DNA from 3 places in the Megasphaera sp. UBA4382 genome. Region 1 is predicted to be linked to each of the others. Evidence: riboswitches for the same ligand, from Rfam matches in the RefSeq annotation. Region 1 holds a riboswitch; each other region holds the start of a gene.
What was found. A riboswitch is a leader RNA that binds a small molecule or an ion and turns the genes downstream of it on or off. The one in region 1 is predicted to bind FMN.

Region 2: it holds a riboswitch for FMN, as region 1 does, so the genes downstream of both, ribB (3,4-dihydroxy-2-butanone-4-phosphate synthase) here and ribD (bifunctional diaminohydroxyphosphoribosylaminopyrimidine deaminase/5-amino-6-(5-phosphoribosylamino)uracil reductase RibD) in region 1, are expected to answer to the same signal.
Region 3: it holds a riboswitch for FMN, as region 1 does, so the genes downstream of both, B4H10_RS01195 (bifunctional 3,4-dihydroxy-2-butanone-4-phosphate synthase/GTP cyclohydrolase II) here and ribD (bifunctional diaminohydroxyphosphoribosylaminopyrimidine deaminase/5-amino-6-(5-phosphoribosylamino)uracil reductase RibD) in region 1, are expected to answer to the same signal.

Annotation. Positions count from the first base shown of each region.
Region 1 is NZ_DGRS01000021.1:41,852-51,591, reverse strand. Features, by position in the region: gene B4H10_RS02280 (DUF6173 family protein) at 1-357, shown strand, start outside; gene ribE (6,7-dimethyl-8-ribityllumazine synthase) at 434-898, opposite strand; gene B4H10_RS02270 (riboflavin synthase) at 943-1,587, opposite strand; gene ribD (bifunctional diaminohydroxyphosphoribosylaminopyrimidine deaminase/5-amino-6-(5-phosphoribosylamino)uracil reductase RibD) at 1,568-2,704, opposite strand; FMN riboswitch at 2,799-2,932, opposite strand; gene rpe (ribulose-phosphate 3-epimerase) at 3,002-3,646, opposite strand; gene rsgA (ribosome small subunit-dependent GTPase A) at 3,640-4,506, opposite strand; gene pknB (Stk1 family PASTA domain-containing Ser/Thr kinase) at 4,531-6,453, opposite strand; gene B4H10_RS02245 (Stp1/IreP family PP2C-type Ser/Thr phosphatase) at 6,489-7,199, opposite strand; gene rlmN (23S rRNA (adenine(2503)-C(2))-methyltransferase RlmN) at 7,281-8,306, opposite strand; gene rsmB (16S rRNA (cytosine(967)-C(5))-methyltransferase RsmB) at 8,299-9,636, opposite strand; gene B4H10_RS02230 (DUF116 domain-containing protein) at 9,584-9,740, opposite strand, start outside.
Region 2 is NZ_DGRS01000065.1:240-9,979, reverse strand. Features, by position in the region: gene B4H10_RS07925 (8-oxo-dGTP diphosphatase) at 1-194, shown strand, start outside; gene B4H10_RS07920 (MTH1187 family thiamine-binding protein) at 276-578, shown strand; tRNA gene B4H10_RS07915 (tRNA-Ser) at 717-807, shown strand; gene B4H10_RS07910 (hypothetical protein) at 1,123-2,841, shown strand; gene B4H10_RS07905 (CpXC domain-containing protein) at 3,005-3,679, shown strand; partial or broken gene ribB (3,4-dihydroxy-2-butanone-4-phosphate synthase) at 3,685-4,290, opposite strand; FMN riboswitch at 4,407-4,523, opposite strand; gene B4H10_RS07895 (FAD binding domain-containing protein) at 4,666-5,451, shown strand; gene B4H10_RS07890 ((2Fe-2S)-binding protein) at 5,451-5,918, shown strand; gene B4H10_RS07885 (xanthine dehydrogenase family protein molybdopterin-binding subunit) at 5,915-8,197, shown strand; gene B4H10_RS07880 (CaiB/BaiF CoA transferase family protein) at 8,269-9,495, shown strand; partial or broken gene B4H10_RS07875 (hypothetical protein) at 9,565-9,740, opposite strand, start outside.
Region 3 is NZ_DGRS01000015.1:20,118-29,857, forward strand. Features, by position in the region: gene B4H10_RS01175 (Crp/Fnr family transcriptional regulator) at 1-322, shown strand, start outside; gene B4H10_RS01180 (bifunctional metallophosphatase/5'-nucleotidase) at 448-2,040, shown strand; gene B4H10_RS01185 (nucleoside phosphorylase) at 2,065-2,805, shown strand; gene pnuC (nicotinamide riboside transporter PnuC) at 2,807-3,526, shown strand; gene B4H10_RS01195 (bifunctional 3,4-dihydroxy-2-butanone-4-phosphate synthase/GTP cyclohydrolase II) at 3,613-4,830, opposite strand; FMN riboswitch at 4,917-5,033, opposite strand; gene B4H10_RS01200 (FAD-binding oxidoreductase) at 5,083-6,486, opposite strand; gene B4H10_RS01205 (FtsB family cell division protein) at 6,690-7,022, shown strand; gene B4H10_RS01210 (S1 domain-containing RNA-binding protein) at 7,144-7,581, shown strand; gene B4H10_RS01215 (Ppx/GppA family phosphatase) at 7,671-8,579, shown strand; gene tilS (tRNA lysidine(34) synthetase TilS) at 8,576-9,595, shown strand; gene hpt (hypoxanthine phosphoribosyltransferase) at 9,617-9,740, shown strand, end outside.

The DNA.
Region 1 (9,740 bases):
GCTTCTGATGAGGAAGAAGATCCGGAAACTCCTTATCTGGCTTCAGATATGTACAAACGGGTAGTGACGTTAATCAATAAATTCGAGGAAGACCTGCCAGATGATCTGCAGGCTGGCGGCCGTCTCGTATCAGCCGGCAACATCACCTTTTCTATCCAGGATGTCGGCTATTGGGACCCGAACATGATTGTGTTCTACGGAGAACTGGAAGACGGGTCCCGCGTTGAACTGGTCCAGCACTTGTCCCAGCTGAACCTGCTGCTCGTGGCCGTCAAGCGTACCAACCCGGAAGAACCGCGCCGGGTCATCGGTTTTACGACAAGTCCGGAGCCGGATATCGAAGAAGATGACCACTGAGTCCGGCTGGCCAATCATTTCCATAAATAGTTAAAAACGCTGCACACGATGGATAGTCGTGTGCAGCGTTTTACTCTTATAATTCTTTAATGAGATTGACCATTTCAATAGCGCTGGTTGCCACGTCAAAGCCTTTATTACCAGCTTTTGTACCGGCCCGTTCGATGGCTTGTTCGATATTTTCCGTCGTAATGACGCCGAACAGGACAGGGACGCCCGTCTTGAGGCTGGCCTGGGCAATCCCTTTGGCAGCTTCGTTGCATACCAGATCATAATGGCTGGTGGCTCCGCGGATAACGGCTCCCAGGCAGATGACGGCATCGTATTTGCCCGATTCAGCCATTTTCTGGGCTATGAGGGGAATTTCAAAAGAACCGGGAACCCAGGCTGTCGTAATGTCATCATCGGATACACCATGACGTTTCAGCGCATCATAGGCCCCGCCGAGAAGACGGCTGCAGATGAATTCATTAAAACGAGCGACGACAATACCCACTTTAATACCAGAACCGATTAATTTACCTTCTTTTACTTGTACCATTTGTACCACTCTCCTAATATGTATGTAATATTCTATTTAGCGGATTAAAATCCATTTTCCAACAACATTTCCATCGTAACGCCTTTCGGGCTTTCTACGGGGCCTGTTTCCATAAAGCGATGAATGTATTTGCCGATGATATCCGTTTCCAGATTGACAATAGCACCGGGATGTTTACCCATCAGTGTCGTATGACTCATTGTATGGGGAATGATGGATACGGAAAACTGGCTGCTTCCGGCAGAAACGACAGTCAGGCTGATTCCATCAATGGTAATGGAACCTTTTTCTACGATAAAGGGCGCCATGTCCTTGGGAATGGAAATGGTGATAACCCGGGCAATCCCGTCGTTTTCTATACGCGACACATGGCCCGTTCCATCGATATGGCCGCTGACGATATGACCTCCCAGGCGGCCGCCGACCTGCATCGCCCGTTCCAGATTGACAGGAGAACCGGTACGCAGTTCACAGAAGGAAGTCCGCCGCATCGTTTCGTGCATGACATCCGCCGTAAACGAAGTATCGTTCAGGGATGTCACAGTCAGGCAGACACCATTGACGGCAATGCTGTCGCCGATGCGTGTACCTTCCAGCACAGTGTGAGCTTCTATCGTAAGGACGATGGAGTCAGTGCGGCGGTCCATGGCACGGATTATCCCCAATTCCTCAATGATGCCAGTGAACATAGGCACCCTCCCTTTCTGTATTATAAGCTGTAATCAATATATTAGTATCTAACATTTTGACACTGTCATAGGAAAGAGGCATGCATTCAGTCAGATCGTCAACACCTTTCCCACCGACAGAGGGGAGCGACTGTGAACCGCCAATAACCTTATTTCCAACAAAAGCATATATCTTATCGACCAGTTTGTAATCAAAAAAACTCCCCTGTACGGTGCTGCCGCCTTCTACGAGAATACTGCGTATGCCCTCTTTCCACAACAGATTCACTGCCTGTACCAGGTCAATATGTCCTTCTCCTGTCAGCGGGGCCAGAATAACGCGGACGCCCAGTTCTTTCAGGCGGCGCATTTTATCTGTATGACACAATGTCGTCGTGACAACGATCGTATCGGTAGTCTTATCCGTTATGACCAGTGCCGTTTCCGGTATACGGCCGTGAGTATCCAGGACAATGCGCACGGGCTGGTGAGGCGCCTCCTGCTCTTTACGCTGTATGCGGCAGGTCAAAAGAGGATTGTCCGCCAGGATGGTATTAATGCCTACCAGGATTCCATCATAGATAGAGCGCAGATAATGGCCCTCCCGCCGCGCTTCTTCATTGGTAATCCACTGGGATTTACCTGTCCGCGAAGCAATACGGCCATCCAGGCTCTGGGCCAGTTTGGACGCGATAAATGGCTTTTCAACCATCATATTCTTGATAAATACTTCATTGAGCTGGGCGGCCTCGCGGGAAAGAAGTCCTACCTCCACGGGAATACCGGCCTGCCGTAAAATCGCAGCACCTTTTCCGGCGACGAGCGGATTGGGATCCAGCATGGCCATGACGACCTTTCCCACCTTTCTTTCTACCAGCGTCCGGGCGCAGGGAGGCGTCCGTCCATAATGAGCACACGGTTCCAACGTGACGTACACCGTAGCTCCTTCAGCCTGATCTCCCGCTTCCCGCAGTGCCCATACTTCTGCGTGAGGTGTACCGGCCTTGTGGTGATAGCCCCGTCCTACGATTTTACCGTCTTTGACAATCACACAGCCTACAGCCGGGTTTGGGGATGTATACCCCAGTGCCAGTCTGGCCAGAGACAGGGCTTCCTGCATATATTCTATCGGTTCCAAGATTGTCCTTCCTTTCCTGTCACAGAAACAAAAAAGGCCATCGGTACACATACATACCAATAGCCTTTTTGAGCACACTAAATAAACACGTCCGTGCTGTCTTTTCCCATCCAGACTATACTGTCGGTACCGAAATCCCATCGGTTCAGCTCCCATAAGGAGTTAGCGGACTCTACCGCCGGTCAGGAATTGAAAGCGTCGCTTTCTCACCTTGCCCCAAAGACTATTTCTATTCAGTTCTTTCATACAAAAGACATTTTACCATAATAAAATGCGAAATACAAGCACTGCCTGCGTTCAGCGCAGGGCCGCAATAGCTGCCGCCCGGTCTTTGGCACCAAAGACAGCGCTGCCGGCTACGAGGAAATCAGCCCCCGCTTCCCTGACAGCCTGAACGGTCTTGCTATTGACACCACCATCGACTTCAATGACGGCTGTCGTATTGCCGCTCTTCGTCAAGAGCGATCGGGCCGCCCGGATTTTATCCAGCGTATAGGGGATAAATTTCTGCCCGCCAAAACCGGGATTGACACTCATGATAAGGATCATATCGACCATTCCGGCCACGCATTCCAGAGAAGAGACGGGGGTCGCCGGATTGAGTGCTGCACCGGCCTTCATACCGGCTTCGTGAATCTGCTGGATGACCCGGTCCAGATGGATACAGGCTTCCTGATGGACCGTAACATACGTGACGCCCGCTTTCTTCAGGCCATCAATATACGTTTCCGGATGTTCTACCATGAGATGGGCATCAAAGGGCGTCGACGTATACTTGCGCAGGCTGGAAATCACGGGGACACCGAAGGTCAGGTTGGGCACAAAATGCCCATCCATCAAATCGAGATGAATATAATCGGCGCCGCCTTTTTCAACGTCTTTGACTTCATCGGCCAGGCGGGCAAAATCGGCAGATAAAATGGACGGACAAATAGCTACCATGCAAATCGTTTCCTTTCCAGAATGGACTCTAAAATCTTGCAATACGTTTCATATCGTTCTTTTCTTATCTTTCCCTCTGCTACGGCATGTTTGACGCAGCAATCCGGTTCATGATAATGGAGGCATGAATTGAACCGGCAGGTACCGGTGTATGGCATCATATCGGGGAACAGCTGTATCAGCTCCCGGGGTTCCAGATTTTCAAATTCCAGAGAACTGAATCCCGGCGTATCGACGACATACGTATGGTCATCCATGCAGAGTATCTCTGAGTGACGTGTCGTATGGCGGCCCCGCTTGATCTTTTCACTTACCTGACCGACAGACAAATCCCGTCCCAGGATCCGCGATAACAGGCTGGATTTCCCTACACCGGACGGGCCGCCAAAAGCCGTTATCTTCTGGGGCAGGAGCCGGAGAAGCGCGTCGATGCCTTCCCCTGTCCGGGCCGATACGAGGTACACATCGTACCCGCAGTCCTGATAAAAAGACTGATACTGTTCTGCCTTTTCCCGGTCCAAATCGCACTTATTAAAGCAGAGCTTGGGATGGATGCCGGCGTACTCACACGTCATGAGCATCTTATCCACCAGGAACTGGTTCGGATCCGGTGACTGGGCTGCCATGATGATGAACATCTGGTCTATATTGGCCACAGCCGGGCGCCGGAGCGCATTAGACCGCGGCAGGACGGCTTCGATGACCCCTTTGTGGTCACCGACCATAGTCAGAGACAGCCGGTCTCCTACGAGTATCTTCGCTTTCAGCTTCCCTCTGCGCCGGCATTCCACCAATTCCTGGTCTCCTGTATCGACGTAATAAAAACCATTGTAATTTTTGATGACCCGGCCTGTTGTCATAATCCTCCTCTGCCCTGTGGCGCTTTAAATGTACTGGTCCTGAACCAGTGAATTATTGATATATACCTTAACTCTCGTCCGGCCTGTACCGCTGACGCTCTTACTGATGCTATCCCCGCCAGACTGGTTCCGGTCATAGACGACACGTGATCCGTTGTCATCACTGACGACAATCTGGACATGCTGACTGGAAGCACCGGATGGAACGCTGATATTGACCATGCCCGTATGAGTCGTTCCGGCCTGTTCCTGATTGTTGGCATTGGGATCAGCTGCCGGTGCCGCCGACGGATATTCGACAGACAAATCGACAGAATCCCCCTGCTGGGACTGACTGGTGACTTTAGCCTGGCTCTGGTCTTTCGAGCTGTCGAGATTAGAAATATTACCTACATTATAACCGGCATCCTGCAAGGCTTTGATGGCCGCATCGAGACTCATGCCAGACGTATCGGGCAGTGCCTTGGACGGTTTTGTTTCATCACTGTTCTTGCGGCAGATCACGAGGTTGATTTTCGTTCCCTTTTCTACTTTATCAGGTGATTTGGGATTCTGGCTGATGATATGGCCGTTTTCGACAGAATCACTGGATTCATACTTGACCTTGCCGATGGAAAGACCGATTTCTTTCAGAATCTTTTCTGCCTCATCCATCGTCAGCCCTTTCAGGTCCGGAATCAGGACTTCTTCTCCCTTATTGCCCTTGCTGACCGTCAGATGGATTGTCCGCTGGGCTTTGACGACAGCACCGCCTGACGGCGTCTGGCTGATGACCTCACCAATCGGCACATCTGAACTTTCGACTTCCTTGACAGACACATCGAGATTTTTCTTCTTCAATATATTCTTGGCAATTTCTACCTGTTTCCCTGTCACATCAGGAACGGTGATATTTTCTGTACTCCAGAAATTACCGAAGGAGAAAAAGGCCCAGGCGAAAGTCGCTACAAATACAATCATCATTCCAATGACGATAGATTTTTTGGAATGATTGCTGATAGAATCGACGAACCGGGCAAAAAAGCCTTTTCTTTTGGGTTCCTGCCGGTCCTTCATCGGCTGTATTTTCTGCGTATTGAAATTGTTTTTAATAATAGGCGGTGCGCCTTTGGCTTTATTCGTATTGACAAATCCCTGGGCCATGCGCAGTTCCGACATCATTTCCGTTACGGACTGAAACCGGTCGTCAGGATTTTTGGCCATGGCCTTCAGAATGCATCGTTCTACCAGCTGGGGAATCCGGCGGTTGTATTTACTTGGCAGCGGGATATCATCCTGCACATGCTGCAGAGCCACACTGATTGCCGTGTCTCCTTCAAAAGGAACGACACCGGTCATCATTTCATACATGACGACGCCAAGAGAATAAATATCCGTCCGTTCATCGATTTTTCCACCACTGGCCTGTTCAGGTGAAAAATAATGGACCGATCCCAGAACCGAGTTATCCCCTTTGTTGGTCGCACTGGAATTAATCGCTCTGGCAATGCCAAAATCGGCCACTTTGATTCGTCCCGTTTCTGTCACCAGGATATTGTGCGGTTTGATATCACAGTGGACAATTCCGTTCGCATGGGCATGCTCCAATGCTTCACCAATGTCGAAGGTAATCTGGATTGACGTATTGATTGGCAGATGGCCGTGCTTTTCAATATATTCTTTCAGTGTTTCACCGCGCACGTATTCCATGACAATATAATGCGCGTTTTCGTCGTAGCCGACGTCGTATATATTTACAATATTGGGATGGGATAATTTAGCTGCCGCCTGGGCTTCCTGACGGAAGCGCACGACGAAATCATGGTCGCTGGCATATTTGCTATGCAGGACTTTGACCGCAACAATCCGGTCCAGGAGAATATCCTGTGCCTTGTACACGCTGGCCATGCCGCCACTACCCACTTTTTCCAATATCTTATATCGATTGTCTAAGATATGACCAATCATTTCTGATTTCCACCACTTTCATAGCAGGTATCTGTTCATTCAACGGTTTTAAGTACAGCTGTCACATTATCTTTTGCACCGTTTTCATAAACACGGTCAAATAACGTATTAATGATTTCCCGTTCACTGAGTGCTGTATTTCCCAGTGCCTCGCATAATTCTTCCTGACTGACAAAAGAGGTTAATCCGTCGGAACAAAGGAGCAGGCGGTCCCCATGATGTATCTGGAAAATACCGCTGTCAACTAACAAATTACGGTCAACGCCGACGGCACGGGTAAGGACATGCCGTTTCGGATGACTTTCAGCTTCTTCTTCGGTAATCTTTCCTTTTTCCAACAAGACCTGTACAATCGTATGGTCTTTGGAAATCTGCTGTAATTTATGATCATGGTACAGATAAATCCGGCTGTCGCCGACATGTGCCCAGAAAGCCCGTTCACCCGATAAGGTCACTAACGATACGGTCGTCCCCATTCCTTTCAGTGACGGATCAATCATGGTCTTGCTAAGAATGCAGGAATTAGCATATTGAACGGCTTTTTCCAATTGTACGGGAGCTGTAAATGTGTAATTTTCAAAATAATAGGCAATCGCTTTAACAGCCGTTTTACTGGCTATCTCACCACCTACGTACCCGCCCATGCCATCGGCAACGGCCAATACATCCTGATCAGCACTGATATAGTATGAATCTTCATTCACTTTGCGCACCAGGCCTATTTTAGATTCACCATATGTTCCCAAACTCTCACGTCCTCTCGACGGTGCGTATAGACTATGCTCCTATAATACATAGCATATCTGAAGAATACTGTCAATCGCTTCTTACGTATTCAGATGTTTTATGCGCAGCTGCCCGCAGGCCGCCTGGATTTTACTGCCCATTTCATGGCGCAGCGTAACTGACAAGCCATGATGCTGCAGCGTTTCTACAAAATCCCGCATGGCCTTCTGACCCGGCCGGTATAATCCTACATCATAATTATCATTGATAGGGATTGCATTAATCAATATATTTTTCCCGCCCAGGAGCTCAATCAGTTTCCGGGCACAGTTTGGATTACAATTGACGTCTTTGATCAGGATATATTCAAAAGTAACCTTCCGTCCTGTTTCCTGGAAATAATGATCCGCTGCCTCCAGTACCTGTTTCAAGGGGTATCTTTCTGCAATAGGCATGATTTTCCGGCGAAGTTCATCCGTCGGCGCATGGAGAGACACGGCCAGAGTAATCGGCATGTCTTCGGCTGCCAGGTCGTACATACGGGGAACGATGCCCGATGTCGAAAGAGTCATATTGCGGTATCCCAGATAGAACGTATTTTTTTCATGAATGAGGCGCATGAATTTAATGACGGCATCATAGTTGAGAAGGGGCTCACCGGTTCCCATGAGTACGATGGAATGGAGATCTGACGTTACATATTTCCGGAATGCCAGGAGCTGGGATATCATTTCCCCAGTCGTCAGATTCCGGACAAATCCGTTTTTGGCCGAGGCACAGAAAGCACAGTTTACGGCACACCCCACCTGGGATGACAGACAGATGGAATTCCCATAGGGATGACGCATGAGCACGGTTTCTACTGTATGGCCATCAAAAAGGCACAGCAGCAGTTTGACCGTTCCATCCGGTGCTTCCAGCCGGGATACGACTTCCGGAATATAGAGCGGTGCTTTCTCCTGAAGATAGTCCCGGTCTTTTTGCGGAAGCAGGCGCATATCCTGCCACTTCCATATATTTTCCTTATACAGATAATGAAAAATCTGGCTGGCCCGGAACGGCTTCATGCCATTATCTTCCAAAAAATGACGCAATTCTTGTTCAGTCATGCTCAAAATATCAGTCACGATGTCCTTCCTTTCTCAGACGGGCAATAAAGAATCCATCGAGTTCATCCTTCTGTGGCAGGAGCTGGATAAAAGGGCCAGGCTGGCTGAGTCCGCAGAGGTTTCCCAAATTCTCGGCCTTAAACTCCTGATGAGCCTGCAGAAACTGCTGGATGACCTGACTGTTTTCCCCATCGTTCATCGTACAGGTACTGTATACGAGAACACCGCCGGGGCGGACACAGGCAGCGGCACTTTCCAGAATGCGGCTCTGAAGTACAGGCAGTTTTTGTAAATCCTCTGCCCGTTTCCGCCAGCGCAAATCCAGCTTGCGGCGCAGGACACCCAGACCGGAACAGGGAGCATCTACCAGTACCCGGTCCGCTTTTTCCCTATACTTGTCTCCAATGGTACAGGCATCCTGCAGCAATGTCCGCACATTCGTAAGATGCAGTGCGCGTGCATTGCTTTCGATGAGTTTCAGCTTATGTTCGTAAATATCACAGCCATAGACGGTCGTATCGGGGCCGGCAAGAGCTGCTATATGGGTCGTCTTGCCACCGGGCGCCGCACAGACATCAAAAATGACTTCATGGGGCTGCGGATCCAGTGCGTGAGCGACGAGCTGGGACGGCTCGTCCTGTATCAAAGCCAGTCCATCGTGGATTTCCTGCAAAGACTGTATGCCCGGATTATCCTTGAGATAAATGCCTTCCGGTGAAAACGAAGCCGCCACGGCCTGCAATCCCCGCTTCGAAAGCTGCTGCAGCAGTTCATCACGGCTGATACGCTGTGTATTCGTCCGCAGACACAGGTCAGGAATGGAATCAAAGTACTGACAAATACGTACCGTGTCATCTGTACCATAATCATGAATCCATTTCTTTACCAGCCATACGGGCTGATGATAGGTCAGAGACAGATGAAGCGGTGCATTTTCAGAAAGATCCGGAATCTGGAATTCTAAGCGGCGGCGTATGCTGTTCCGTAACAGGGCATTGACAAAGCCGGCCATGCCGCGGTTGCCAAAGCGCCGTGCCATCTTGACGGCTTCGTTGCAGGCCGCCGATTCGGGAATCTTTGACATACGGAAAATCTGATACAACCCCATGCGCAGGATAACCAGGCAAACCGGGTCGAGCTTATTGATCGTACGGGAACTCAGTTTTCCAATGATCCAGTCCAGATAATTCAGACAGCGGACGGTCCCATAGACCAGTTCCGTATAAAAGCGGCGGTCCCTGTCATTCATATCTCCTTTCTGAATCGTGCGGGAGACGACGATATTACTATATCCGTCATCTTTGCATATAGTGAGTAAACTGTGAAAAGCTGTTTCGCGTACGTTCATAATTCTCTCCTGTCAGTCGTTCTAAAAACCGGCACAATGCCGATACATCTACATGGGTATTAAAACATGGTCCATAAGGCCTTTCATTTAAGAGGCCTAAAACA
Region 2 (9,740 bases), on a different contig from region 1:
CGTGCTGGTTTTCTGCCTCATCTCTTCCCTATGATGAAATGTGGAAGGCCGATGGAATCTGGATTCCCATGATTCTTTCAGGCAGGATAATTTCCGGTACTATTGTATTTGGTGATGACAATGACAGCATAGCCCATACTGATTTTTCTGATACACCGGGCCTCCTTGAACAAACTGTTCCCGACACGTTTTAAGCACTGTAGACAGACTGGACAAGTGTGCCGAATCGTTTATAATGAAGATATAATCATTATTTTATGAGGAGGGGTTTTACCATGAATACACTCGTTGCTGTCTGCATTGCTCCCAGTGGTACTGGTGACGAATATGCACCTTATGTGGCTGAAGTTGTCAAAATCATCCGTAATTCGGGTTTAAAGTGCCACACGTACTCTATGTTCACAGAAATTGAAGGAGAATGGGATGACGTCATGGCTGTCGTCAAAAAGTCGACTCAGTATTTTACCGATAAAGGAATTCGTACGTCGGTCGTTCTGAAAGCAGATATCCGTCCCGGATATACGAATATGATGGATGGGAAGATAGACCGGCTGAATAAGGCCATAGAAGGGAAATAGGCAGGAATTTGCCATTCTCATGGGCCGTATCCTGGCAGGCACGGGACGATTTTATTTACGATTACCGCCTGTTCCTGCCAGATAATGCCCTTGACAGATAATACAAAAACGTGTATACTAATCTAGTCAGTTGCATATGGAGTGATACTCAAGAGGCTGAAGAGGACGGTTTGCTAAATCGTTAGAGGTCGTAAGGCCTGCGAGAGTTCGAATCTCTCTCACTCCGCCAGATTACTGGACAGAGAGCACCTGGGAAGTTTTCCCGGGTGTTCTTTTTTTTGCGCCCGACATCGTATTACATGATTTGTATCTAAATAATTGTGACATTTTTGTGTTATTGTATTATAATAAAACAAGAATGAGCTCTGAATGGTGAATTCTGAGAAATACTGCGTGCCATATTCTTTTTGTTATGGAAATGTCCTTTCGGAAAGGGCGGTCTACGATAGAATGTACTGGCATTCGCATGGGACGGGGGGAGATGCGGTATATAGCATGTCGAATTAAAAAGAATGGCATTTAAAAACAGAAAGGATGATGAGAGTTGATTAGTAAGCGTATCAAAATTTTTGGACTTATACTTGCCGGATTATGTTCCCTTATGCTGGCTGGTTGTGGAACGGGAAGCGATAAGGTATCTACTGGCTATTACAAAAACGTTGCAATCAAGCCGAACGGCGAATTTGTTATCAAAGACCGGGTTGACGACTCAAAAGCTAAGAAAGGCGGCATTTTTTACTATGTCGAAATGGGCAAGGATGATGCGACAAAAGATAAAATCGTAAGTGTTACGGCTAAAGCTGGTAATGCTCCCATCGATATACATTGGAAATCTACCGTTGGTAACATGACGGCTGTTACGGCAGCACGGATTCAGCTTGACTACAGCCAGGATGGTTACATTAAAGAAAAGTATGAACGTGTGACCGGCAAGGCGGGTGTAGGGAACCACGGTGAAGCTTCTGTCCGTTATCAGATAGCAAAAGATGGAGAAAATAAAGGAAAAGCAGAAAAGAAATATTATTATAATTCTGAAGGCGATAATAATTCTCTAGGAAGCGTAGCGCAGGCGAAGATTGCTTACGATAAAAAAGGGAATATTGATACCATTACCTATATGAATAAGGATGGAAAAGTGGTTAATGGATATCTGGGTGCCAGCATACTAGGATTTGTGTATGACAAAGAAAAAACGGATGTATTGGACTCCATAGAAATCCGGGATAATAACGGTGTAGTGAAGAACAATAAAAACAAATACGCCCGTATTGCTTTTTCCTATGATAAAAAAGGCCGTGTCATCAGCCGTAAGTTGTACAATGAAGCCGGTGATCTCGATGGCAGTGCTCAGAAGAGCCTGTTTGTTTTTCTTGGTCCCACTTCGCTTAATGACAAATTGCAACAGATGAAAGATGGTCTGATAGAAGCTGGGGCAGAAACAAAATATACATATGATGACAAACATGCCGGTCCGGTCAAAATCCAGTTCCTGGGTATAGATGGACAGGCTGCTCCTGTTAAGGATGGTGCCAAGGGCGTTGCCGAACTGGATATGACCTATGATGACGCGGATCGTATTATCGATTTGAAGTTTATCGGCGCTGATGGACAAAGCCTGCCCCTTGTTATAAGTAATACTAAAGGGCCTGATGAATTAAAGATGGACTATGATGAAAACAGTAACATCAGCCAGATAAGCTACTTTAAAAATGGGGAAGCTCTGAACATAGATGAAAAAGTCCTGAGTAATGGTGGTATGTCAACAAAGACAGATATTGCTGCTGTGAAATACAAATATGACAGCCAGCGTAATAGAACAGAAGCTAAATATTTTGATAAATCGGGCAACCCGACCTATTTGAAATTGTATGGGACTACTAAGTACTATGGTCGTCAGTTTGAATATTCTGAAAATAACAATAATCAGCCTAAGGTCACCTATCTGGATGCAGATGGACAGGCGATTAAAGCCGACCCTAAAGATATGTTCCTGGGAACATGGAAGGAACCGGTCAAAGGTGGCTATACGTGGGTTGTCAAAAAGGGAACGATGGAAATTATACGTCCTAATGGTATGAACTCGTCCTATTCGTATGAATTGTCGAATGTAAAGATTGACCCGGAAACAGGTAAGGGAAGTATGATTTTGGATATGAAGGGGAAAAATGATTTTGGTGTAGAAACATTGAAATTTAGCGATGCCGATCATTTTGAAATGGTGGATACGTTTAATCAGAGCAAATTAGTCCGCCAGAAAGACTGATTGCATTGACGTAAGGAGAGTTGTAATGAAATGAGTTTTTGCTCATTTTGTTACAACTCTTTTTTGTTTTGTATATCGGATTATTCACTTATTCATAGACAAGGAAAAAGCTCTGGCCTATAATGGAACTAAACTTATATTTTTATCAATAGGAGCCTTCATCATGGAAACTGTGAAACATGCGGATCATTATAACCGCAATCTGGAATGTCCTGCCTGTGGCAAGAAAAGCCGGTTTAAAATATGGGACCGCATACAGATAGACAAAAATCCCGGACTTCGGGATAAAGTACGGGATTTATCTCTCTTTCGGTTTCAGTGTCCGAAGTGCGGACATGAAACATATCTCGATTATGATTTCCTTTATATTCAGAGCAATCTGCGCCTGGTCATTTATTATGCTCCCGGCGGAGGAGATGTGACAAATATGCATCAGTCACTGCAGAAGCCGGAATATGAATTCATGAAGCCATTCCGCTATCGCCTTATCCGCCAGCGGGCGCAGTTACTGGAAAAACTTGCCATTTTTGACGCCGGATACGATGACAGAGTAATAGAAATCATGAAAGTAATGATTCAATCTTTTCTGGCAGCACAGGCCAGCCCGATTCATGCCAGCCTGATTGAATTTACTCACAGTGAATCGGGCGATGCCTTTCATTTTGCTGACCAGAGCCAGCAGAAATCAGGCATGCTTCCGTTTAATGATTCCATGCACCAAACGTATCAGGCACTGGAGCGTGATCTGGGAGAGGCGCTGCCGCCGGATGACATGCTGGAAATCACACCCCAATGGGCAGTTTCCTTTGTAAAGGACCATCAGGATTTATTTGCCTGACGGGCCATGTAGTCTTTGATATCTTTCAATGTAATGAAGGGCAGATGATACATATCTGCCAGGTGCCATAACTGAGGTGTACGCATCATGGTTCCGTCTTCGGCCATGATTTCACAGCATAATCCGGCTTCTTTCAGGCCAGCGAGACGCATGAGATCTACCGTGGCTTCTGTATGTCCGCCGCGGGTGAAAAGACCGCCTTCTTTGGCGACGAGGGGAAACATATGCCCGGGACGACGGAAGTCTGACGGACGGGAAGCGTCTTCTGTCAGCATACGCGCCGTATAAGCCCGTTCTACTGCGGAAATACCTGTTGTTGTTTCTACGTGGTCTATGGAGACGGTAAAGGCTGTTTCATGGTTGTCCGTATTCCGGGCTACCATAGGCGGCAGATCGAGTTTTTCTGCAAAGGCCGAACTGATGGGAAGGCAGATGAGACCTTTTCCATGAGTCGCCATGAAATTCATATTTTCTGTTGTGCAGTACTGGGCGGCGCAGATAAAGTCACCTTCATTTTCTCTGTCCGGATCATCTGTGGCGATGATAATCCGGCCCTGGCGCAAAGCATCCAGTGCTTCATCGATAGTGTTGTACGTTCGTTTCATTGTCATAATGCATGCCTCCGTATATAAGGGTATTGGGAATTGTCTTCAGCAAAAAAATAACCCTGACCAGGACGGTCAGGGCATACAGGCACAGCATCAGACAGACTGCGGACGCAGCCTGAGATTGCCTTCTTCCATCCAGACTATACGGTCGGTTTTGGAATTGCACCAAATCATGCGCCAAAGCGCTAGCGGACTATACCGCCGGTCGGGAATTGCACCCTGCCCTGAAGACATTTTTATTATACCATTAATTTTACGCATTGCAACTATGTAGCAGGAGAAATTTAAAGAATCAAAAAGGTATCATTATGAAAATCAAAATAGACAAAAACGGTCAGGCAGATATAGAATCTGCATGCGCTGAACAGGAGGAACGGTATGAATATAGCTCATTATGTTAAAGCAAAAAGCCTGGAGGAAGCCTGGCAGTTAAATCAGAAACGGTCAGCGGTTATCCTGGGTGGCGGTTGCTGGCTGCGCATGTCTCCCCGCCGCAGGGTGGCAACGGCAATTGATTTGATGGATTTGGGACTGGATGAAATACGCGAAACAGAAGAAGCATTTTATATTGGAGCTATGGTGCCATTGCGCCAACTGGAAATTTCTGAATCACTGGAAACGTATACCCAGGGGGCTATGAAGGAAGCATTGCGTCATATTGTGGGTACACAATTTCGCAATATGGCGACGGTAGGAGGGAGCATCTGGGGCCGGTTTGGCTTTTCTGATGTATTGACACTCTTTCTGGCTTTGGATGCAGAAGCCGATTTATATAAAGGCGGACGAATACCCCTGTCTCTTTTTGCGGAAAAGACGGCAGATACGGATATTTTAAAAGGCATATATCTCCCTAAAAAGAAACGGCGGACGGCCTATGCTTCGCTGCGGCTGAACGCGACCGATTTTCCTGTCCTGGCCTGTGCCGTATCCCGCACAGCAGATAGCGTCTCCTGTAGTGTGGGAGCACGACCGATGAGAGCACAGGTACGATGTCTTCCGGCAGGTACGGGAATGACCGGGGATGAAGCGGAACGGGCGGCCCGTGAAGTGGCGGATTCTTTATCTTTTGAAGATAATATGCGGGCCAGCCGCATATACCGGCATGATATGGCGATGGTTCTGTGCAGGCGGTTGTTATTACAGACGGCAGGGGAGGGAGACTAATGAGAATTCAGTACTGGCTTAATGGAAAGATGGAAAGTGATGAAATTTTACCAGGACAGATGCTGTATGAATTATTGCGTAAAAAGGGATGTTATAGCGTCAAATGCGGTTGTGAAACGACAGCATGCGGATTATGTACGGTATGGCTGGAGGAAAAACCGGTACTGTCCTGTGCCGTGCTGGCCGCCCGCATTGACGGAAAGCATGTTATGACACTGGAAGGACTGCAGGATGAAGCACAGGAATTTGCCCGGTATATGGGACAAGAAGGCAGCGATCAGTGTGGATTTTGTAATCCCGGTTTTGTCATGAATGTGCTGGCTATGGCAAGAGAATTAGATAATCCTGGAGAAGAAGAAATCAAAGAATACCTAGCAGGCAATCTCTGCCGATGTACGGGATATGTCAGTCATATGAGGGCATTGAAACGGTATCTGACAGAAAAAGGAAAGGGGATGCGGTTATGAGAGAAATCAACCGGGTGGTTATGAAAAAAGATGCCCTGCAACTGATGACAGGAAAACCGGCTTATACGGAAGATTTAGCACCGGAAGGCTGTCTAATCGTCAAAGCTCTGCGCAGCCCTCATGCCAGAGCCATCGTACGTCATGTTGACACGAAAGCTGCCCTGACCGTTCCGGGCATTGAATGCATCCTGACAGCAGAGGATGTCCCTAAGACGCGGTTTACTATTGCCGGCCAGACCTATCCGGAACTCAGTCCGTATGACCGGCTTATACTGGATAGACAGATACGATATGTTGGAGACCCAGTGGCTCTTGTAGCCGGGCGTGATGCGGCATGTGTGGATAAGGCTATGCGCATGATAAAGGTGGAATATGACATACAGGAGCCTCTTCTCGACTTCCGGCAGGCCGTGGATAATCCTATTGTGGTTCATCCGGAAGATGACTGGAACCCACGTGTACCGGTCGGTGGTGATAACAGACGAAATATTATTGCCCAGGCGGAAGAAGACTGGGGCGATGTCGATACGGCATTCCAGAAATCGGATGTTGTGATTGACCGGATCTATCATACAAAACAAGTACAGCAGTCTATGATGGAAACATTCCGGGCGTATACGTATTTGGATGAATTTGGCCGTCTGGTCATTGTCAGTTCGACGCAGGTTCCCTTTCATGTACGACGCATTGTCGCGACAGCCCTGGAAATTCCCAAATCGAAAATCCGTGTAGTTAAGCCACGTATCGGAGGAGGCTTTGGTGCCAAGCAGACGGTTGTCATGGAATGTTATCCTGCTCTGATTACTATGCGTACGGGAAAACGGGCGTATATGGCCTATACGCGGGAAGAGGCCATGACGGTTTCCTCTCCCCGGCATGAAGCAGATGTTCACGTGCGTTTGGGGGCTTCCCGGGATGGTATTATCCAGGTGATTTCTGTGGAATCGCTCTGGAACGGTGGTGCGTATGGTGACCACAGCCCGACGACGGTCACGTTGTCGGGACATAAATCGATTCCTTTATACAATCGTTTCTCTGCATTCCGGTTCCGGTACACCGCCGTGTATACCAACACGATTGCTGCCGGAGCATACAGGGGGTATGGTGCTACCCAGGGGATTTTTGCACTGGAATCGGCTGTGAATGAATTGGCAGACAGACTACACATGGATCCGGGAGCACTGCGGCTTCAAAATATCGTACAGCAAGGTGAAAGGATGCCGGCATATTTCAACGAAACAGCACTGAGCTGCAATCTGGGAGAATGCCTGAAACGGGTTCAGGCTATGATCGGTTGGGAGCATGTATATCCGCGGCATGTGCTTCCCGATGGCAAAATCCGCGCGGCCGGTCTGGCACTGGCTATGCAGGGGTCTAGTATTTCCAATGTGGACGTGGCTTCGGCGACAATAAAAGTGAATGACGATGGATTTTATACCTTATCCATTGGAGCGACTGATATGGGGACAGGATGCGATACCATATTGGCGCAGATAGCTGCGGAATGTCTCAATTGCTCTGTCGATGAGATTGTAACCCGTGGTGTCGATACGGATACTTCGCCATACGACAGTGGTTCCTATGCATCTTCGACGACGTATCTGACGGGGATGGCTGTCGTAAAAACCTGTCGGTCACTGATCCAAAAGATAAAAGAAAAAGCGGCACTCATGCTGGATTGCGACGATCCTTCGAATCTGGAATTTACTGGTGATGCGGTAACAGATCCTGCCAGTGGCCGGAGGGTAACACGGCAGGATCTGGGGAATGCAGCCATGATTACGAATGATATTGCCTTGGAAGCTACGGAAACCCATTATTCCCCTACCTCTCCACCGCCTTACATGGCAGCTGCAGCAGTTGTCGATGTCGATCTGGAAACCGGTCATATTGATTTAGTAGATTATGCGGCTGTTGTCGACTGCGGGACCGTCATTAATCCGGCATTGGCCAGGGTACAAACAGAAGGTGGTCTTGTGCAGGGAATTGGCATGACGTTGATGGAAAACGTTCAATTTGATTCTCTGGGAAGAATCCAGAATAATTCGTTTATGCAATATAGAATCCCGAGCCGTATGGATATAGGCAAAATACGCGTAGAATTTGCACCTAGTTACGAACCGAATGGTCCTTTTGGGGCCAAGTCTATTGGCGAAATTGTCATAAATACGCCGGCTCCGGCTATTGCAGAGGCCGTTTATCAGGCAACGGGAATACGTTTTACTGAGTTGCCCATTACAGCAGAAAAAGTATACCTTGGCTTAAAAGATAAAAAATAATGATAGTATATACTGGGCAGTCGTTGTATCAGGCAGCGGACTGCCCGGATTTTACGGGAGACATAATTTGTATGGATGAACAATTACCATTGACGGGCGTAAAAATAGTTGATTTATCGACCTATGCAGCCGTACCGGCTGCGGCGCGGATACTGGCTGACTGGGGAGCCAATGTCATAAAAGTAGAATCTTTTAAGGGGGATTCATGGCGGCGATACGGAGAAATAGCCCAGGTTCCCTGTACAGAAGATGAAAATCCCTGCTGGGATGTTAATAATAGTAATAAGCGGAGTATATCCCTGAATCTTCGTACAGAAAAAGGGATGGAAATTCTGCATCGTCTACTGGCAGATGCCGATGTCTTTATGACGAATTACAGGATGACCGCTCTGCGTGCTATGTCTCTTACCTGGAAAGTATTGCATCAGACATATCCACGCCTTATCTGGGGGCATCTGAGCGGGTACGGTAACAAGGGACCGGAAGCGGAAAGGCCGGGCTTTGACATTGCGGCTTTTTGGGCCCGGAGCGGACTTATGCAGGATTATGGCCAGCCGGGAATGGCGCCTCTCACTCCGTTTCATGCTGTTGGCGACATGACGACAGGATCGATTATGGCGGGCGGACTATGCGCTGCATTATACAAACAAGCGCGGACCGGTAAAGGGGATAAAGTAGAGATTTCTTTATTAGGAACTGCTTCCTGGCTTACGGGCTTTCCTGCCGTCGCTGCGCAAAAGGCATATGGCAACGTCTATCCGAGAAAACGGAATGAACAGCCGAGTCCTGTGTGTATTCCCTACGAATGTGCCGATGGTGAATGGCTGGAATTATGTATCATGGATTATGAACGGTACTATCCGGCATTATGTCATATCCTTGATCTGGATACGCTGATCGATGATGAACGGTTTAATACGTTTGCTGCTGTACAATGTCATGCTGGTGAATTTATAGATTTAGTGCAACGAGCGTTCTTGAAGAAAAAAAGAGCGGACTGGGGCCCGGTGTTGACGGCTGCAGATATCGTTTATGATAATGTTGGGCACTTCCGGGATATTACGGAAAATCAGCAAGCCTGGGCTAATGGGAATTTGTACGAACGGCATTTTAATAATGGGCGGTCTGCCGTATTGCCTAATACACCAATCACTTTTGAGGAAGCAAGGCGTCCGGCGTCTCCAGCACCGCTTCTGGGAGAACATAGCCGGGAAATTTTACGGGAATATGAGTATACGGATGAAGAAATTGAAGAATATATTGCCCGTGGCATTGTAAGGGACCATGCAGAGACATGAATTTCTTTATTGATGAGATTTCTGTATAATCCATACATATTTTGTTGACTTTTATTGAATTCAATGGTATTATAAAAGAACCAGCTGATACGAGCGTGCGGAAAGAAAACAAAAAAGAATCCTTTTGTGAAGAGGGATGTTTTGCGTGCTTTTTGCTATAAAGTCATTTTGAATTGAAAAATACAGCTTGACAGATGTGGTAACAGGTGGTAAAATACAATGGCTGTCAGATGATAGAGGACAGA
Region 3 (9,740 bases), on a different contig from region 1:
CCTGGGTGGCCACACGACGCTGACGGAAAGTCAGAAAACATTGGCGGCCAATCTGCTGGCAGTATTGGCTGGAAAAAATCTTGTACTGACTGAAAAAATACGATACATGTCACAGCGTTCGACAAGGCAGAAACTGATGGCCTATTTATCACACGAAGCGAGAAAAAGAGGCAAGGATACGTTTTCCATCGAATTTAACCGGCAGCAGCTGGCAGATTTTTTATCCGTAGACCGGTCTGCCATGTCGGCTGAATTGGGCAGAATGAAGCGGGATGGCCTTATTGACTATAATAAAGAAACGTTTACCCTGTTCCATAGCTGATTTAGACGGGAAAGGGAACTGCCATATGGAAAAAAATCTGAATATTTCTGTTAGTTAGTGTATAATACTAATGAAAATATATAACAAACGTATAGCATTAGAGTAACTTAATTGGAGGGGTACACATGAAAAAGAAAACTGCAGCCCTGGCGCTGGTTCTGTCCTGTTTAGTCAGTTCAGCATTTGCAGCAGATTATTCTCATTTGGTCATTATGCATACTAACGATACTCATGGATACGATCAGCGTGCCGATGGTGTCAACGGTATGGCAACCGTTGCGGCACTCAGAAAAGATTTTGAAGCCCAGGGAAAACAAGTATTACTGCTCGATGCAGGGGATGCAATCCAGGACAACAATCTGGTCAATCTGAGCAAAGGAAAAACGGCTATTGATTTCATGAATGCCGCCGGATACGATGCCATGGCCCTGGGCAATCATGAATTCGATTATGGGGCGGATGTCACACAACAGCGCATCAAGCAGGCTCATTTCCCCGTCATGTCAGCGAATATCATCGTAGACGCCACGGGAAAGCCGTTTACTCCGAAGACACATGCCATCCTTAAAAAAGGCAATCTGAACATTGGCGTATTTGGCCTGACGACCCCTTCGACGGTGACGACTTCCAACCCGAAAAGTACGCGGGGACTGACGTTCCTGGCTAAAGATAATATGTATACGGCTGCTCAAAAGGAAGTCAATGCATTAAAAGATGCAGACTGTGATCTGGTCATTGCCATCGGTCATCTGGGAAGTGCTCCCGATGCAGCGGGAGATCGGTCGGACGATGTGCTCAATCACGTTCAGGGAATTGACATTTTTATTGATGGCCATGATCATGTCATAAAAGACCGTACAGTAAACGGCACACTGTTAGCCGAAACGGGGGCACATCTGGCCAATATCGGTGTCATTCAACAGGTTGATGGGAAATGGAAAGAAGACCTGTATCCTTATGGACGATATAATAAGGAAGATCCTAAAGTAAAAGCTATAGTAGATAAGGCACAGGCCCGTATTACCAAGAAATTGGCCAGTGTGGTCGGCACAACGGCGATGACACTCGATGGCACACGCGCACCCGGCGTCCGGACTGAAGAAACGAATCTGGGTGATTTTCTGGCCGATGCCTTCCTGTGGCAGGTACGTCAGGCTACAGTGTTACAGCATGTCCGTGTTGATGGGGCTATCATGAATGGCGGCAGTATCCGTGCTTCTATCAACAAGGGAAAAATCACAGAAAATGATTTGCTGCTCGTCATGCCTTATCACAACTACCTCCAATATGTGACGATGAAAGGATCGACGTTATTGGAAATCCTGGAAGCCGCAACCTGTACGACCCCGAAAGCTATTGGTGCATTTCCGCAGGTAGCAGGGATTGAATACACCGTCGATACGCGGGTACCTTATGCCAAAGGGGACGTATATCCTCATTCCACCTATTATAGTCCGGCAAAACCGGGAAGCCGCGTGACCATTACAAAAGTAGGTGGCAAATCCTTCAACCCCGATGCGACGTATTGCATCGTCGTTCCCGATTATCTGACATCGGGTGGCGATACCTATTCTGCCTTGACAGATCCCGCTAAAGTAACGGTTGGTGATGTCGATTATCTCGATGTCGATGCTGCCCGCAATTATATCAAAGAAGCTCTGGGAGGAAACGTGGGAGATACGTATGCAAAACCACAGGGCCGTATTACGATTATTTAGACAAAAGGGAAAGAAGGATTCAGTATGGAAGCGAAAGAAATTCCTCAGCCCCATACCCAGCTGACCAAAGCCATTGACACGGATTCTGCCATTATCATGGGAGATCCTGCACGGGTAGATACGATTGCGAAATTGATGGATCATGTCGTTCCCTGGGCCTGTAACCGGGAATACAAATCCATTATTGGCATGTACAAGGGGAAAAAGATACTAGCTATGTCTACAGGAATCGGAGCACCGTCTGCGGGCATTGCCGTGGAAGAAATGCATAATGTCGGTATTAAACGGGTTATCCGCGTCGGTTCTGCCGGAGCCATGCAGCATGATATACCGCTAGGGCAGTTAGTGATTGCCGAAGGAGCTGTCCGCGATGATGGACTGTCCCGCAAGTATGTGCCGGAAATATATCCGGCCGTACCGTCCTTCCGGCTCCTGGCCCTGGCCCATACATATGCTCCAAAGGCCTGTTATGGCATTATCCGTTCGCACGATGGATTTTATATGGATGACAATGATAAGACCGAAGCGTTCTGGTCTGAAAAGGGCATTGTCGCCGATGATATGGAATCGGGGATTCTGATGATTATCGGCCGCTTGCGCCATATGGAAACATTGTCGATCCTGAATAATGTCGTCCTCTATCAGGGAGACCTGGCAGAAGGTGTCAATGATTTAGTGAATAGTGCCGATCTCGTGGCAAAGGGAGAACAGGACTCGCTCGTGACGGCTCTGCAGATCCTTTCTGATCCGGAAGGAGAAGCATAATATGGAAACAACACAGCATAATTGGTTTTATAGCCAGCTCTTTACCAACTGGAAGCGCTTTGAAGTTACCTATGTGGCCGTGCTGATTTTATTGCAGCTCGTCGTCTATGCCATCGCCCCCGACAGCATCGTCGGCATGATTTCCGGCGTAGCCGGAGTGCTTTGTCTGGTATACGGCATGAAAGGCCGTAAAATATCTTTTATCTTTGGCTTTGTACAATGCGTTGCCATGACATACATTGCCTGGATCAGCCATGCCTATGGGTCTTTTGCCATGGATATCGTCTATGTCATTTCCCAGCCGATAGGATGGTATATGTGGGGGCATCAGGAAACGACTCATTCGTTTCAACCGGGGACGCGGAAAAAAGTATTTATGGCAGCCTTCATTGCCTGGGCGGCCGGCTGGTTCGTCCTGGCCCAGGTAGGCGGCCAGCTGCCTTATTTTGATTCCATTAACTTCGTAGTCAGTTTTATAGCTCAGATTCTCTACATTCTGAAGTATAATGAAAACTGGTCTCTCTGGATTTTTGTCAATATTGCCAATTTTATTTATTGGACGATTTTATCGGTTCAGATGGTACTGGGGGACAACACGATTGGCACCCTGGGAGCCAACTTGTCCCAGGTGGCGTTACAGGCCGCTCTGTTGTTCAATGCCATCTATGCACAGAAAGTATGGTCCAGCGGTGAAGCCGATAATGAAGGCGGCGCAGCTTAAGATTACGTAATACACATATGATTCCGCTTAAAAAAGCAGTAGCATTACGCAAAAACGCGTAATGCTACTGCCTTTTTTACAATCACTTATTTCAGATGAGTCAAGATATGCCCCATCTTATTTTTCTTAGTTTCCAGATAGAATTCATCAAATTTCTGGGCCGGCATTTCAATGGGAACCCGTTCGACGATTTCCACGCCAAACCCTTCGAGACCGTAAATCTTGAGGGGATTATTGGTAAGGAGTCGTAATTCCCGGGCACCCAGGTCCTGGAGTATCTGGGCACCAATCCAGTATTCGCGGAGATCCGGGGCAAAGCCCAGTTTTTCGTTGGCTTCTACTGTGTCATACCCCTGTTCCTGCAGGGCATAGGCTTTGAGCTTATTGATGAGGCCGATGCCGCGTCCTTCCTGGCGCATATACAGGAGGATGCCCCGCCCTTCCTTATTGATCTGCGTCAGGGCGGCGGCCAGCTGTTCACCGCAGTCGCAGCGGCAGGAACCGAAGACATCACCGGTCAGGCATTCCGAATGGACCCGGCAGAGGAGGTTTTTGCCATCGCCGATTTCGCCTTTGACGAGGGCGACATGGTGTTCCCCGGTCAGGTCATTGATATAACCGTAAATCTTGAATTCGCCGTATTTGGTAGGCATCTTTGCCGTAGCTTCCCGCACGACGTGTTTGTCATGACGACGGCAGTAATTCTGCAGATCGTGGATGGAGACGAAAGTCAGGTGGTGAGTGCGGGCCAGTTCCCAAAGTGCCTTGGAGTGCATGATTTCGCCGCGTTCATCGAGGATTTCGCAGCATACGCCGACTTGCTTCAGCCCGGCCAGGCGCAACAGGTCCAATGTGGCTTCCGTGTGGCCGTTGCGCATGAGGACACCGCCCTTGACGCCGGTCAGGGGAAATACATGTCCCGGCCGGGTAAAATCATCAGCTGAGATAGAATCTGTCGCGGCTTTCTGGATAGTACGGGCCCGGTCTTCTGCCGTGATACCCGAATCTGTATCTTTATAGTCGATAGAAACGGTAAAAGCCGTATGGTTGTTGTTGGTGTTTTCGCCTACCATAGGGAACAAGCCCAGCTTATGGGCATATTCCTGACTGACGGGCAGGCAGATGAGTCCCTTGCCATGATTCATCATGAAATTGACGTTTTCCGGGGTGCAGTACTGGGCAGCGCAGATGAAGTTGGCTTCATCTTCCCGTTCGGGATCGTCGGCAACCATGACGATATGACCAGACTGCAATTCCTGGATTGCTTCTTCAATCGTATTATATGTTTGTTCTTTTGTATCCATCAGAAACCTCCTGTATATAATTAAAAGCCCTGTTGCACTATGCATGCACAGGGCTTTATGACAATAAGAATACACATACACTATCATCATATCTTCTCTCATCCAGACTCTACTGTCGGTTTTGGAATTTCACCAAATCGTACACTGCGTGTTCGCGGACTGTCACCGCCGGTCGGGGATTGCGCCCTGCCCTGAAGATTATTCTATTATACCTGCAAATAGAAAGGAAGTAAAGAGACACCTTTCAGGTATTCATTCCACATCAAAGATTTTACCGGGATTGAGGATGTTGTTTGGATCGAGCGCTTTTTTTACGGCCCGCATCATGGCCAGTTCGTCGGGATTGGTGAATTCTTCCATCAATGCCTTGCGTTTGCTGCCAATTCCGTGTTCACCAGACAGACGGCCACCCAGCTGATAAATGAAACGATACAGCTCCTGCTGATTTTCCGAAACTTTTTCTTCCCATTGTTCGTATGTGAGGTCCTCGTTTTTCAAAATGTTCAAATGAATATTGCCATCTCCGGCATGACTGGCGATGCGTGTGATGAGGCCATATTTCCGGGCCAGTTCCAGAATCCGGGCCAGAAGCCGCGGCTCCTGATCGACAGGGACGACGACGTCTTCCTTACATACGATAAGGCTTTCGGCACGTACCGCTTCGGCAAAGGCCTTGCGGGCCTGCCAGATACGGGCCGGGTCGGCGACCAGTACGGAAGAAGCACCACTGGCCGTGCATAGTTCGTCGAGGACGATGGCTTTATCATCGAGGTCGTCTTCACTCGTGCCTTCTACTTCCACAATCAGATAATTGCCCGTATCGCTGCCTTGGAGCGTTTCGTTCAGATAGCGTTCTACGGATTTGATGGTGATGTTGTCCATAAACTCAACGCACGTCGGCGTTATGCCGGCTTTTATGATTTTATTGACGACGCCGATGGACGCTGCTGTGTCGTCGAACACGGCGAGAAGGTCCAGCTTGTACCGGGGTTTGGGGAGTAATTTCAACGTGGCTTTGGTGATGATGCCCAGTGTTCCTTCTGATCCGATGACCAGCTGATCCAGACAATATCCCGTCGATTGCTTCTGCAGGCGGGCACCGAGCTGTACAATCCGTCCCGTAGGATTTACGATTTCAATGGAATAGACCTGATGCCGCGTTGTCCCGTATTTTACGGCCCGGTTGCCACCGGCATTGGTCGCGATGTTTCCGCCGATGAAACAGGAATCGCCGCTGCAGGGGTCGCCGGCATAGAATAATCCTTTTTCTTCAGCGGCTTTTTGCAAATCTGACGTGCGCACACCCGGTTCAACGACTGCGTACAGGCTGTCTGTATTGATTTCCAGGATATGGTTCATTTTTTCCAGTGACAATACGATGCCTCCATAGATGGGAACAGCTCCGCAGGCCAGCCCTGTTCCGGCACCGCGGGGAACGACAGGGAAATGATACTCGTTGGCCAGCTGTACGATGGCCGCGGCCTGTTGGGCTGATTCGGCAAATACGACGGCTTCCGGCATATGGTGGTATGCCGGATCGGTTACTTCGTCATGGCTGTATGGCTGCATGGCGTCAGTCTCTGTAAGGACATTTTTGCTGCCGGCAATTTCTTTCAGCCTGGTCAGTATTTCATCGTTTATCGGTGTATATGGCATAACGTAGCCTCCTTTTCGAATACATATGTCTATTATAGGAGAGATTCTCCTATTTTAAAAGGGGATAATCTCTAAGAAATTGGCCCTTTTCGTCAGCCACATTACGGCATTTCCCTTTAAATATCGGGAAAAGGCTTTATCTTGTAGTCATTTCAAGGTATACTATAAGTTAAGATTTTTTTAATCTGAAAAGGAGCTGAGACATGACGGTGAAACGTACAGGACGACCGCGCCTATCCGGGCAGGGCAGGAGACGGAACGTCCGCCGCAGGAAAAAGGCGGGCTGGTCTGCTTATAAGCGGATTGTCGTGGCTATTTTGATTTTTGGCGGCCTGTTTCTCGGTTCCAAGATATATGAGTTATGGCAGATTCATCAGGATATGACGATAACGGTCAACCAGGAACGGGAATTGACTGAAGAAAACCAGAAACTGCATGAAGAAAAAGACCGGCTGTCTTCACCGGAAGAAATCATGCGGCAGGCGCGGGAACAGTTCGGACTGGCAAAGCCGGGTGAAATCCCATACCGTCGCTGATGGGGCGGAAAGGCAGTAGAAAGCATAATTTACGATTGAATTTTTTAATGTTTATTAGTATAATGTGTGTAAACGCTATTTGCGACGCGTGTCTATAGTTAAAGGAGGATGTCTTAGCAGCATGACAATCGAAGTAGGCAGTGTATTGGAAGGAACTGTTACAGGAATAACCAAGTTCGGTGCATTTGTCGAACTGCCGGATAAAAAAATTGGTCTCGTCCATATTTCTGAAGTAGCAAATGAATATGTAAAAGATGTTCATGATTTCCTGAAAGTTCAGGATAAGGTACATGTCAAGGTATTATCTATTGATGAAAAAGGGAAGATCGGCCTGTCTATCAAGCGGACACAGCCGGCTCCGGAAAAGAAAGAGTTTCATTCCAAGCGGGAATTTCACCACCACAATGGCGGGTTTGACATGAACCGCCGCGCTCCCCAGTCTCTGTCCTTTGAAGATCGGCTGAGCAGATTTTTGAAAGAAAGCGATGAACGGTTGATGGATCTGAAACGCAATACTGAATCGAAACGCGGCGGCCGCGGTGCCCGGCATGCTGATTAATTCCGTATCCAGGAAGGTATGGAGGGAAAAGAGTATTCCGACAGGGAATGCTCTTTTTGTTTCTTCCTGTTATGCGAAAAGGAGCAGTTATGGAACATGATGTATATGCCGTTATCGATATCGGATCAAATTCTCTCCGCTTCATGCGGGGAAAAAGAGACCGGGACGGACAATGGCATTTTTCAAAAAAAGAATTAGCGACGACCCGTCTGGGAAAAGACGTATCCAGGACCGGCCGTTTGTCCAGCGAAGGAGTAGAGGCCTCGCTGGAAGCTATGCGGCAGTGGAACGATGCGTACCCGGATCTGTGCGTTTGCGCCGTAGCGACGAGTGCCGTGCGGGAAGCTTCGGACGGACAGGCCTTCCTGGCGGAAGTACGGGCCCGCTTTGGCTGGCACTGCCGCATTCTCAGCGGGCTGGAAGAAGCCTCGTTCAGCTATCGCGGAGCGGCAGGCAGTGCGCTGCCCGGAATGGTCGTGGCAGTCCTCGATATAGGGGGCGGCAGCAGTGAAATGGCACTGGGAAAAGAGGGAAGGAGCCTCTGGTCGCATAGTTACCCCATGGGGGCCGTGCGGTTTTGTCAGGACGTATCCGGTCCGGCGGCATGTGACGCGCTGGAACGGCGCTGCCGCAATCAGTGGCTGCCCATACCGGCTGTTCCTGACCGGCTGCTGGGCGTGGGCGGCACGCTTACGTCACTGGCAGCTATGGAACTGGGACTGGATCCCTATGATGCGGACCGGGTAGAAGGCACTGTCATTACCCGGGATTGTCTGTCAGGCTGGATTGACACACTGAAACGTATGACGCCGGAGGAACGGCGTCATATAAAAGGACTGCAGCCACGGCGCAGCGATATCATCCTGCCCGGTCTGCTTATAGCCCGTTCGTGCCTTTGCCATTATGATATTCCGGAAATCCAGATCAGTGAAAAAGATCTCATGGAAGGTATTTTTTACAGCCAGGCGTTCCAGGATGCGGCCTGGCGGAACCGATGAAGTCCACGGCCGGACGCCTCCGGGATAAAGTAGAGTCATTCTGCCGGCATGAACAGCTGTTCCTGCCGGGTGATCACCTGCTCATTGCCTGTTCCGGCGGGCCGGACTCGCTGACCCTGCTTGATGTGCTGGCATCTCTGCGCCGTGCGTGGAATCTGACGCTGACCGTGTGTTATGTGCATCACGGCATCCGCCGGGCGGCTGATGATGAGGTTCCGGTAGTACGGAAGGCGGCAGAAGAACGGGGCTGTGGTTTCATGTGGGAATTTGTCGATGTGCCCCACGTTGCGGCGGTGACGCATCAGAGTCTGGAGACGGCCGGAAGGACGGAACGCTACCGCATTCTACGGCAATGTGCAGCACGATGCCAAGCTTCGGCAATTGCTGTAGCACATCAGCAGAACGATCAGGCCGAAACGGTGTTGCAGCACCTGTTGCGCGGCAGCGGCCTTCAGGGCCTGGGCGGAATCCGACCTAAAAATGGCGACATCATCCGGCCCCTTCTGGCCTTGACACGGCGGGATATAGAAGATTATATTAAAGAACGGGGACTGGTTCCCTGCGAAGACGAAACCAATCAGAGCCGGGAATACGGGCGGAACCGCATCCGCCTGGAACTGATACCACAACTGGAAAAATATAATCCGGCAGTCATAGCCGATTTGAACAGGCTGGCCGTGCTGGCCGGTGCCGACGAGGAATTTCTTTCCCGCCAGACGGAACAACGGGCTGCTTCTCTGGTGCAGGAAGACCAGAAGGGCGCCAGTATCGAAAAGAAGGCCCTGCTGTTACAGCCACTGGCTATGCAGCGACGCCTTATCCGGTATTTGTTTTCCCGTGTGCTCCAAAGTTTTCATGATGTGCCATTCCACTATACGGAAACCGTCCGCCAGCTGGCTGCAAAAGGTGCCGGTCATTGCTTTGAAGGGCTGGGCCTCTGTGTATATACGACAAAAGAACAATTGTGTTTTACCCGTGCTGCCCGGGGGGCATTTAAAAAGCGGCAGCATCATTGATTCATATTCAGGAGGAAAATCATGCATAGTGACGTAAAGCAAGTTTTATTTACAGAAGAACAGATCAAGGCCCGCGTACGCGAATTAGGCGCGCAGATAACGAATGACTATAAGGGGAAAAATATATTGCTTTGTGGCATTTTAA